DNA from 2 places in the Rhizobium sp. PRIMUS64 genome. Region 1 is predicted to be linked to the other one. Evidence: riboswitches for the same ligand, from Rfam matches in the RefSeq annotation. Region 1 holds a riboswitch; the other holds the start of a gene.

Region 1 (5,492 bases):
GTGCAAATTCCTGCCGCTCGACCCGACAAAGCCGATGGCGACGCGCTCGCTGATCAAGGTGGTGCAGGACGGCAACCCGATCGGCATCTTCCCCGAGGGCCGCCTGACGGTGACCGGCACGCTGATGAAGGTCTATGATGGCGCCGCCATGGTTGCCGACAAGACTGGCTCGATGGTCGTGCCGGTGAAGATCGACGGGCTGGAGAAGAGCTATCTCTCCTATCTCGATAATGGCAAGATCCGCCGCCGGCTGTTCCCCAAGGTCAAGGTCACCATTCTCGAGCCGGTGAAGCTGGAAGTGCCGCCGGAGCTGAAGGGCCGCAAACGCCGCACGGCGGCAGGCGCCGCGCTTTATCAGGTGATGTCGAACCTGCTGTTCCAGACCGCCGATACCTCGTCGACCGTGCTCGATCGCGTCATCCGGGCCGGCCATGAATTCGGCATGGGCAAGCTCGCCGTCGAAGATCCGGTCACCGGCCGGCTGACCTATGGCAAGCTGCTCACAGGGGCTGCCGTGCTCGGCGCCAAATTCCGCGCCCGCTTCCCGGAAACCAACCTCGGCGTCATGCTGCCGAATGCCAATGGCGCCGCCGCCACCCTTCTCGGCGTCATGACGGCGGGCAAGGTGCCGGCGATGCTGAACTTCACCGCCGGTGCTGCCAATATCCTCTCCGCCTGCAAGGCCGCCGAAGTCAAACATGTGCTGACCTCGCGCGCCTTCGTCACCCAGGCGAAGCTCGGTGCCGTGATCGAGGAGATGGAAAAGCAGGTGACGATCGTCTGGCTCGATGATCTCAGGGCCGAAATCTCACTCAAGGACAAGATCCTGGGTTATCTCCGCAAGGCGCGGCCGCTGGTCAAACGCCAACCGGATGATCCGGCCGTCATTCTCTTCACCTCCGGCTCCGAGGGCACGCCGAAGGGCGTGGTGCTCACCCACCGCAACATCCTGTCGAACGCCGCCCAGGCCGCCGCCCGCATCGATTTCCACAGCGGCGACAAGGTGTTCAACATCCTGCCGGTGTTCCATTCCTTCGGGCTGACGGCCGGCACGGTGCTGCCGCTGATATCGGGCGTGCCAGTCTATTTCTATCCGTCGCCGCTGCATTACCGCATCGTGCCGGAACTGATCTATGTCTCCAACGCCACGATCATCTTCGGCACCGATACCTTCCTCAATGGCTACAGCAGGACGGCGCATCCCTACGATTTCCGCTCGATCCGCTACATCTTCTCCGGCGCCGAGCCGGTGAAGGCCTCGACCCGCCAGACCTATATGGAAAAATTCGGCCTGCGCATCCTGGAAGGTTACGGCGTCACCGAGACAGCACCGGTGATTTCCATCAACACGCCGATGTACAACAAGTCGGGCACCGTCGGCAAAATCCTGCCGGGCATGGAATGGAAGCTCGAACCGGTGCCCGGCATCGAGGAGGGCGGCCGGCTGCATGTGCGCGGCGCCAATGTCATGGCCGGTTACCTCCGCGCCGAAAAGCCCGGCGTGCTCGAGCCGCTGATCGACGGCTGGCACGATACCGGCGACATCGTCACCATCGACGAGGATGGCTTCGTCAAGATCCGCGGCCGCGCCAAACGCTTCGCCAAGATCGGCGGCGAAATGATCTCGCTCGCCGCCGTCGAGACGCTGGCCGCCGAACTCTGGCCGGGCGCCCTCTCGGTCGTCTCCTCGCTGCCCGACGCCAAGAAGGGCGAACGCCTGGTGCTGCTCACCGACGCCCCCACCGCCACCCGCGCCGAATTCCTCGCCTTCGCCAAATCCAAGGGCGCCATGGACATGATGGTGCCGGCCGAAGTCAATATCGGCAAGGTGCCGGTGCTCGGTTCCGGCAAGGTGGACTTCGTCGCGGCGCGGAAGCTGGCGGAAACGGCGGCGCAGGGGGTGGAGGCGGCGTGAGCGGCGAGTTTTTCAGCCGCTAGCCTGACTGAAAGTGCTTCGATCCCTGCCGGTCGAACGGCAGCAAGACGATGACCTGCAAAAACAAAACAGGCGGCACCCGGCCGCCTCAGTTTGCCGACAACCTCGCTCTCCACTCGGCGTCATCCTCGGCCCTGTGCCGAGGATCTGCTACGTATCAACCGGCAGTAGACGCCCGGGACAAGCCCGAGCATGACGAAAGAGGAGTTGGCGGGACGATGCGAAGTCTGGTGAGAGCGCCACTCCCAATCTCCGTCATTCCCTTCCTCTGGCAAAGCCCGTGGAAGGGAATGACGGAGGAGAGGTGGGGCAGGACGCAACAGGCAGCCTTGGCGCGAACCTGATAGCACAGCCTCGTCCCGGGCATCTGCAGCCAGTGCAGCAGATCCTCGGCACAAAGCCGAGGATGACGCCGAGTAAGGAGCGAAGTCTGTCAACAAACAGGCGGCACCCGGCCGCCTGTACGCATTTCAAACAAACCGTCCGTTACTTCTGTTCGGGCGCCAAAAACTCTGCGCAATAGGACGGGCCGTCGACGCCCGGGATGTCGGCGACGGTGCGGATGTCGCGGATGGTGTAATCGGAGCTGGTGGTGATTTCGGCCTGGCAGCGCAGATAGGCGGTGCGGGCGGAGGAAATCTGCTTGCCGCGCTTGCCGTCGGCGCCTTCGGCATATTTCGCCGGAATGCGCACGGTCTTGTAGCCGCCGCGCCAGGTATAGATGGTGGTCGAGCCTTGCTCGCTGTCGCTGATCGGCGGGCCGTAGGCAGCAAAGAAGATGCCGGCCGATTTGCCCACCCAGCGGGCCTCGATCGGATTGCCGGCGGAAGGAATGGTCGTGCATCCGGCAAGCGCAATGGCAAGCCCGGCCGCGGTCATGGTGCGGAAATTCATCGTGTCGTCCCTGATCTCAAGCGCAGTGGCTGCGAAGCCGCCGTCGCAGCGGTTTCGCCTGTCCCGTCTGCCCTTTAGCGCGGAACCTGGCAAAAGAAAATTGCCCCTTTGACACTTCCGTTCGATTTGCGAGAGGTGTGGCTTTTTGCTGCCGCCGCGTGACCCCAGACCTGTCACGTCACCGTCAAAAATTCCCCCGGCTTTTTGGAATTTGGTGCTTGTGCAACCAGATAGGCTGTTCTATAGAAGCGCCGCTGGTCACGGAGTGTAGCGCAGTCTGGTAGCGCACCACGTTCGGGACGTGGGGGTCGAGTGTTCGAATCACTCCACTCCGACCAGCTAGAAACCCCGCTCCGGCGGGGTTTTTCGTTTCTGCTGATCTCAGCCGAAATTCCCCCGGGGGATTTCACCGGAGCGAGTTCAACCGGCCGAAAACCCATCCTTCCCCTGGTTATAATTTTTCTGCAGGAAAGTTATAACCGAGGCGCGGCTGGCGGGAGGATCCCAGGTCTTGAGCGGCGTCTCCATCCAGATGCCCGCAATTGTGCTTCACACCAGCGCCGCTCTGGATTTCGGAATCATCTATGCTAGCATCGAAGGCCTGCGTGACTGGCGATGAAGGTGGATACCACCGGGGAGCGCAGGAGTTTGGCCGCTCGCCTGGGCATCTGGATCATGTTTGAGAAGGTGCCCCATGTCGTCCCACATCGAAAGTGAACGGCTTTCGAATTCCCTAGCCGAACTTGATCAACTCACGAATTGGGAACGCCGGCCGCGCGGCGATATGCGGGTCGATTTGGAGCCGATGCGCGATCTCGCTCGTCGGCTTGGCGATCCCCAGAACAGCTTCCGTATCGTCCATGTGGCCGGCTCCAAGGGCAAAGGCTCGACTTGCGCCCTGATCGAGGCGGGTCTTGCGCGGGCGGGGTTCTCCGTCGGGCGATATGCCTCGCCGCATGTCATGCATATCACCGAGCGGGTCAGCATTGATGGCCGCCCGGTCGGCGAGGAGCGCCTGGCGGATGCGCTCGGCGCGGCGCTGGCGGCGTTCAAAGACGCAAGGCGGGAGGCGACGGGCGGGCAGGGAGCGACCTGGTTCGATATTCTGACGGTTTCGGCCTTTCTGATCTTCAGGTCGGAAAGGGTGGAGTGGGCCGTTCTCGAAACCGGACTTGGGGGGCGGTGGGACTCCACCAATATCGTTCAAAGCGATGTCGCCGTTATCACCAATATCGATCTTGAGCACACCGAAATCCTCGGCAAAACCCGCGCGGCCATTGCCTTCGAGAAGGCAGGAATCATAAAGCGCGGCGCTGCGGTCGTCACACTCCTGCCGGAGGCGGACGAGGCAGGCGCCGTCGTATCCGCCCGGGCAGCAGAACTCGGCTGTGCCGTGCGACGCCCCACGGTGCCGGCCGACGCAACCATCGAGCAGCGGAATGTTGCCGTGGCGGGCACGGTTCTGGATGTGCTCGGGAAAATGGGCGTCATGACAAAGGGCGCAAGCGCGATGTCGGAGCCGCTTGGAGAACAGCTCCTCGATCCCTCAACGATCGAATCTGCCCGCCTGCCGGGACGGCTCGAAAAAATCGCCGTCAACACCAGCCACGGCGACAATGCCAAGGTCAACGTGGTGCTGGACGGAGCGCATGTTCCCTTCAACCTTGCTGCGGTTCTGAGTGACCTCTCGCAAGAAGAAAAATACCGCGCTCCTTGCATTGCCGTCGTGTCAATCGCGGACGACAAGGACGCAGCAGGCTTGCTGTCGACGATGACGCGCCACGATATATCGATCATCTTCACCACCGTCGGCGCCAGATCGCGTTCGCCGGAACAGCTGAAGACGATTGCCGACACCCTCGGGCTGCTGAGCATCGTCATGATAGACCCGCTCGAAGCCTATCAAGAAGCGCTGGCAGGCGCCACGGAATCAGGCGCTTGGGTTCTCGTCACTGGATCGCTCTATCTCGTCGGCATCATCCGTGCGGCATGAGCTTGACCGGCTGCGGTCTTAGCCGCCGACTGTGATCTCACCATCCGCAACACGTTTGACAAATATCTTCAAACCTTCATGCCTGAGTTTCTTCCAGCCGCCGTCGGAAACCATTGATTTGGCCAGATCGGCAAACCCCGTGGTGAGGTAGGGAACCTGCGATGCCGGTCGCTTGCCGAGCGCTTGAATCAGGCAGTCGGTTCTTGGCGGGGACGAGAACGTGTTTCCTGAATGGTTCATACGGATCTCCACATGATCTGTGCCGTCTGGAAACCGGATCGTCCCATAGCCGCATTTGGCCGCCGCATTCACTTCGGCCTTGGAGAGATTGTCTTGCAGAACAAATGACAGCTGGCTGAAACTGTTGTCAGTGTAGTCGAACTGACCCAGTATGATGAAGTCCAGCTCGTTCTGTCCCTTCCTGGCGCCTTTGATCTTGCCGAAGAAGTTGGAATTCACCTTGGTGTCTTTGCCCGTCTTCATGGCAAGCATTTCGCCGAGCTTGATATAGGTCCTCGGTTTGGACGAAAGGTTTTCGGTACCAGCCGCGGCGTTGCCTGACGGCAGACTTGCGGTCTCCGGCTTGGCATAGGCGTCAGCGAAGGCTTGCAGCGTCGTGAGGTTGAGCGCTTGGGGAAGCGAACCGCTCTCGAACTTGCGGCAGGAGAG
Region 2 (5,492 bases), on a different contig from region 1:
CAGTTGAGAAGATTGAAAGCGTCGCACACGACCTAATTTTGAAACTCCCGACGGAAGTTCCTGTCGTTATAACGACGGTGCTTGCTGGAAGCAGCGATTGGGGAGATGCCGAATGGAAACGCATTATGCGCCTCGGTGATGAGCGGGGGCCGTTGTTTGTCGTACACATCCACTGCGATCTTGAAGAGAACATCCGCCGCATCGAAGCAGCCGGGCGAGCCGCGAAAAGGAAGCCTCGCGAAGCTGAAATGGCAAGGAGAAACCACGCCCACGGTAAAATCCTTGCAGGCATCGACGAGGCCAACCTGCTGCAGCTTGATGTTACGGATATGTCCCCGACGGAAGCGGCGACCAAAATTGCAGAATGGGCCCAAAAATCTCGGCGGTAGTTGCTCCCCAAGGTATGCGTTCTGATGGAAGAAGAGGCTAAAACAGATCGGAGTCGCCGTGTTCACATTGATCGTTGACTACGCCGTCGCACCTGACGGTGGCTCGCTTGCCCTGTCTGTTGAGCGACTTGACGGACAAACGGAATGCTTCGTCATCAACCGCTCCTTGGGTTCTCGCGGGACGCCCGAATATAACGTAGTCAGATCGAACCTCCGTTCCCTCTCAGCAAAAGAATGCGAAGAAATCGCGAGGCATTTGGGAGGGCTTGCTACCGACGCGACTTCAATCGACCTAGTCACTGAGTTCATCAACACGCTAAAATTGCAGTCTTCGAAGGTTCTGCACGCTCGACTTTAGGACTATTAGTGGAGACCTCTGAGTATAAATATCGTAATTGGGTAACCGGTGTTCCGCTCCCACGTTGACGTCGCTGCCCAAATGAACTCAAACTCGATCTAAAAGAGTTGCGCGATATGGTGACCCGATGAATATCGCCCCTATTCGCTTCACCAAGATCGGCCGCGAACTCAGGCTCCTGAGGGCTGGGTATGAAGGGGGTGTGGTTCCTGAAGCTCGCGACGGCTGGTATTGGTGGTTACGCACGTCGGCAGGTCGGTTCGCGGGCTCAGCCGGAACCATTGAAGGAGCAAAAAGCTCCCTCGGCTTCGTGATCCACAAAATCGAGAATGGCGAAGACCCAACCTGGAGGCTGGTCTGACCATCGCTTAGGCTGCCGCATCTAAAAAACGACAGGCTAAATCCACCCCGCAGATCGCTGCGGCCTACCACGTCAACGAGACCGCCGTGCGCCGAGCTTACGGAATCATCCAGAACGTTTTTAGATCGCCTACGGTATATATCGGCTACGGCTTAGTGCCGCTGTTGGTCTACATGCGGGCTTTATCAAAGAGGGTACATGTCTAATTTGGCCGTCGCCTTGGCAATCGTCATTTCCTATTTAGATCGACGTTCCGCCACATCCACGAGGATGATGACATCCAGGTTTTGGAAGCTGTCGCGGCAGAGCTTCAGCAAACTCCGCCAGACGAAAAGAACGAGGTGGTCTCGGCTCTCGTTCGTATTGGCAGAGCCGATCTCATCGACGGGTTGGGTTTGAGGTAGATTCAATGACGAGCGCAACCGCTGTTCGGGTTTTCGGACGGTCTGTAGAATATTTGCGACATGGAAATTCCTCCGCGCCAGCTTGGTGATGACGTCGAAGCACCGGCTAAACGATCCCGGCAAGAGATCGCTTAACGACGCGCGGGCTCAGAGAAGGTTCGGCGGCGACACCGGCTCCCCCGACGAGGAGACAATGGTCGAACCATAGGGCTCCCGCGACGTCACCATAATCTGGTCGTTCGCCAGCGGCCGGGCCAGCGCTTTCGCCTCCTCCCAGGGTGCACTCATCCAGACAACAGTTTCTTCGTAAGCGGTGTCCCGCTTGCACCTTGACCGAGCTGCGTTTTGTATAGTGCCGAGTGCTGTAACGCGGATGGCAACCATGCAGCAATTGGCGGTCAGTGCTCGATTTGCTCAAGCTCAAGGACGTTTCCTTCTGGATCGCGTGCGTAAGCGATCAGGTATGGCTTCTCTGATGTCCCAAAATCCGTGATTTGGCCGATCTGCGCCCCACCAGCTTGGATGATCTTCGAAAGTGCGTCGCTAATGTCTTCCATCTGGAACGACAGGTGACCGAAGCCGGGTTCGTTAACTCTTGGCTGATGACGATGATGGGTAACCGTATGCTCGTGTATTTCCAGAAATGGGCGTTCAAGTTCGGGGAATTTGAGCCAGACCGTGTATATCTCAGAGTTCGGAAGGCCATTTCCTCGCGAAACGATTTCCCCGGACAACATCTTGGGTGCGCGAAGCAATTCGCATTTCATGACATTCACGTAGAACGCTGCGAGCGCTTCCGCATCGCGAGCCACCAAGTTGATGTGAGCAAGTTTCATGGCGTTCGTTATCCTCGTCCATGAGGCGACCATATCGATTGGTCGAGGGCAACGGAAGAAGTCGCCTTGTGGCCAACTGCAGCCCTGGCGCACATTTACTCGGCCGAGCGTCCGCCTCTTCTTCGGCGTGGATCGCGGCTATGGCCGTTTCCAGGTCTTCCAATGCCAGATCGAACTGGTCGGGATCGGTCTTCTCGGACTTGCGCCCGAAGGCTGCCTGTTTGAAGGCCGCCACCAGTCTCTCAAGCCGTTCGATCCGCTGATCCTTGCGGGCAATCTGGGCGTCTTTGCCTGCCTCGCGTGCCTGCGCCGCAATCAGCAGCGCCTTCAGGGCAGCAACATCATCGGGAAGATCGGCGGCGTCCAGCATAGCCAGAACCTACCAAATCCCACGCCGATTTGCCTTTGGAATTAGCCGTCCTGAGTCATCGTGCCGCAGCTATTCGATAGTCTCCGGCGTTCTCGTCCTGACGGAATGTACCCGCCGCCAATCAAGGCCCGCAAACAGGGCTTCGAACTGGGCATAGGGCAGTGTCATCAGTCCATCCTTGATGTCGGGGCAGGTGAAGCTGCGTTCTTCCAACCTCTTGTAGGCCAGTACGATACCAGAGCCATCCCAATAGATCAGCTTCAGCCGGTCTGCCTTACGAGACCGGAACACGAACACCGTTCCGGTGAACGGGTCCTTGTGCAGTTCGTTCTTCACCAGTGCTGCCATTCCGTCATGACCCTTGCGGAAGTCGACCGGCTTGGTCGCCACCATGATCCGCACGCGGTTCGATGGAAAGATCATGTCGTCACCGCCAGGGCACGCGCAATGGCCGCGATCCGGGCAGCAGACGCACCTTCCTCAAGACGGATGGTGACAGGGCCGACGACAATCTCGGCGCGGGAGACTGCTTTGGCAGTCGGCGGCTCCGGCGCGGGCGTCTCGACAACCATTGCCGTGAATTCGACTGTATCTTCCGGCTCAGGCAAAACCAGCTTGCCCTGCCGCGCCAGTGTGTTCGCCACGACGACAGGTGGTTCGCCTTCAACCCGTGGCGCTCCGCCACCTCGTTCACCGTCACCCCCGGATGCAAGCTTTCCGATACGATCCGCGCCTCTACCTCCTCAGGCCATTGACGATGAACCTCACGTCGACTCCGCCGCGTCGTGAGAACCTCCAATGTAGTCTCCATGGAGAAACTCCTTGTCGCTCGTCCATGGAACGTCGATCACAGATCAGGCGACAGCGGGCAATGTGGGAATAGAACACCGGTTGCGTAATTGGTGGAATTTTCTACATAAGCCGGAAATTTGCACGCGAAACGCGGCCAACGGTCGCTTCCTGGGCTCAAAGCGGACTCTGATTGGACCTGACTTACGCATGGATAGCGTTTGTTCTGGAAGATGATAGGCTGACACTTCCTGTGTTACTGGCGACAAGAGATGGTTCACCATCGGGAAGCATAGGAAATCAACCGCCGCTCGCCTGGGCACCATTCAAACTCTGAAGAGGTGTCCTATGCTCCATATCGAAATCCGAAAAGCCGACGAAACGGAAGCCATAAAGATATCAGAAGTCCTGCAATCCGTGGCCATGTGGTTAGAAACCGAGGGCCCGGGAAAGCTGTGGCCAGCCGCCAGTTTTGATCTATCCGAGATCACGCAAAAAATTCACGCGGCAGAAGTGGTCGTGCTCAAAGCTGACGGTGAAATCGCTGCATGTATGTATGTTGAGCAGAGTGACGGTGCGTTTTGGCCGGAAGCTGATCCCGGAGAAGCGCTCTATCTTCACAAGCTTGCCGTGGCCCGCTCCTTCGGGGGGCTTGGCTTATCGCGCATGATGCTGGATTGGGCAGCTCAATACGCCAAATGCGCCGGTTACCAGTTCCTGCGCCTCGACTGCACTCCTAGACCCAAACTTGTTCAAATCTACATCAATGCCGGTTTCAGCCGCGTAGGTGAGGATACTGTCATCGCAGGCTTCTTGGTCGCTCGTTTGCAAAGAACCTTGAGCCGTTAAGTGGGTCAGGCGATAGACGCGAGAGCGAAGGAATTTGGGGCGATAGTGGCACCATCGGTCCCTGGTAGTCACCATCGCCATAGACAAGGAGCTGATGGCCTTCTTCGCGTTCTGCGTGACTGGAAGGTGCAAGCGATCTTCACTGCAGCCAACAGCCGCTCCCAGTCTTCGCGGGACCTACACGATCTTACCAAGGGTATTGGCCTTCGCAGCGGCACCGCCGAGAATCCCGGCAGCGCTGCACATCATTGAGGTCTTTGGTTCGGTGGCAGCGCGGCCATGACAGCGTGCCGAATGGCTGGCAGTGTCGTTCCTCCCTGGGAGGGTTCCCTCGGATTTGGACCACTTCGATGATGAACAACTCTCGGCCGCTGCAGCATTGTTGCGGCGCTTTCACGATACAACAGCAAGCCTGGTCAGCGACGAAGACGGTGGGACCGAAGTTATGTGCCACAATGATTGGGGACCGACCAACGCCGTGTTCGTTGACGGCTTGCCCACGGGCTTCATCGACTTCGACACTATGGCACCCGGTCTTCGCCTCTGGGATTTGGGTTACTCGGCCTTCACCTGGCTCGACCTCGGCAATCCGGACTATACTGGCGACGAACAAATTCGGCGGCTGTTTGTTTTTGCCAACGGATATGGATTGAAGCAGTGCTCCGCTGCTGCAATCGCTACCTATGCTTTAGCGCGACAGACGGCGCTGGCGGTATCGGGAAAAACACAAGGTAATGCCGATATGGCGGCCTGGGCGGAATCGGCGGCAGCGTGGACCGTCCTTAACGTGACCGAGCGATTGGCACCCACCGGCTACGGACTGGTAGCGCGGGCCTAACCCGCTTCCGGCACTTCTAAACCACCAGCTGCGCTCTATCTGAAGATTTCCTTCTGGAAATGGCTCCGTAAATGCATGGCAAACGCCACCGGCCGTGGAGCGCTGGCAATTCGCCAAGAGCAGTCATCAACTGCGAATATTAGTGACCAATTGATCGCGATACTGGAGGTCAGAGGATGCAGCAACACCACTTGGGGATTTTGATTGGTGGCAGTTCGCATGTTGGAAAATCCACACTGGCAAAGAGCTTGGCTGTCTCGCTCGGTAGGGAACTCATTTCCACAGACAAATTGGGCCG

Evidence for each region. Region 1 has a riboswitch for ZMP and ZTP ahead of MOV76_RS24160 (folylpolyglutamate synthase/dihydrofolate synthase family protein). Riboswitches for the same ligand answer to the same signal wherever they lie in the genome.
Region 2: another riboswitch for ZMP and ZTP. It lies ahead of MOV76_RS25130 (GNAT family N-acetyltransferase); the one in region 1 lies ahead of MOV76_RS24160 (folylpolyglutamate synthase/dihydrofolate synthase family protein).

The regions. Positions count from the first base shown of each region.
Region 1 covers NZ_JALBGX010000070.1:8,811-14,302, forward strand. Annotated here, with positions in the region: gene MOV76_RS24145 (acyl-[ACP]--phospholipid O-acyltransferase) at 1-1,915, shown strand, start outside; gene MOV76_RS24150 (hypothetical protein) at 2,423-2,830, opposite strand; tRNA gene MOV76_RS24155 (tRNA-Pro) at 3,092-3,168, shown strand; ZMP/ZTP riboswitch at 3,426-3,503, shown strand; gene MOV76_RS24160 (folylpolyglutamate synthase/dihydrofolate synthase family protein) at 3,525-4,823, shown strand; gene MOV76_RS24165 (hypothetical protein) at 4,842-5,492, opposite strand, start outside.
Region 2 covers NZ_JALBGX010000076.1:14,680-20,171, reverse strand. Annotated here, with positions in the region: gene MOV76_RS25170 (AAA family ATPase) at 1-389, shown strand, start outside; gene MOV76_RS25165 (hypothetical protein) at 875-1,108, shown strand; partial or broken gene MOV76_RS25160 (SOS response-associated peptidase) at 1,660-1,818, opposite strand; gene MOV76_RS25155 (VOC family protein) at 1,911-2,348, opposite strand; partial or broken gene MOV76_RS25150 (transposase) at 2,443-2,718, opposite strand; gene tnpB (IS66 family insertion sequence element accessory protein TnpB) at 2,788-3,141, opposite strand; gene MOV76_RS40140 (hypothetical protein) at 3,138-3,362, opposite strand; partial or broken gene MOV76_RS40135 (IS66 family insertion sequence element accessory protein TnpB) at 3,401-3,529, opposite strand; ZMP/ZTP riboswitch at 3,753-3,835, shown strand; gene MOV76_RS25130 (GNAT family N-acetyltransferase) at 3,856-4,356, shown strand; gene MOV76_RS25125 (phosphotransferase) at 4,694-5,194, shown strand; gene MOV76_RS25120 (hypothetical protein) at 5,371-5,492, shown strand, end outside.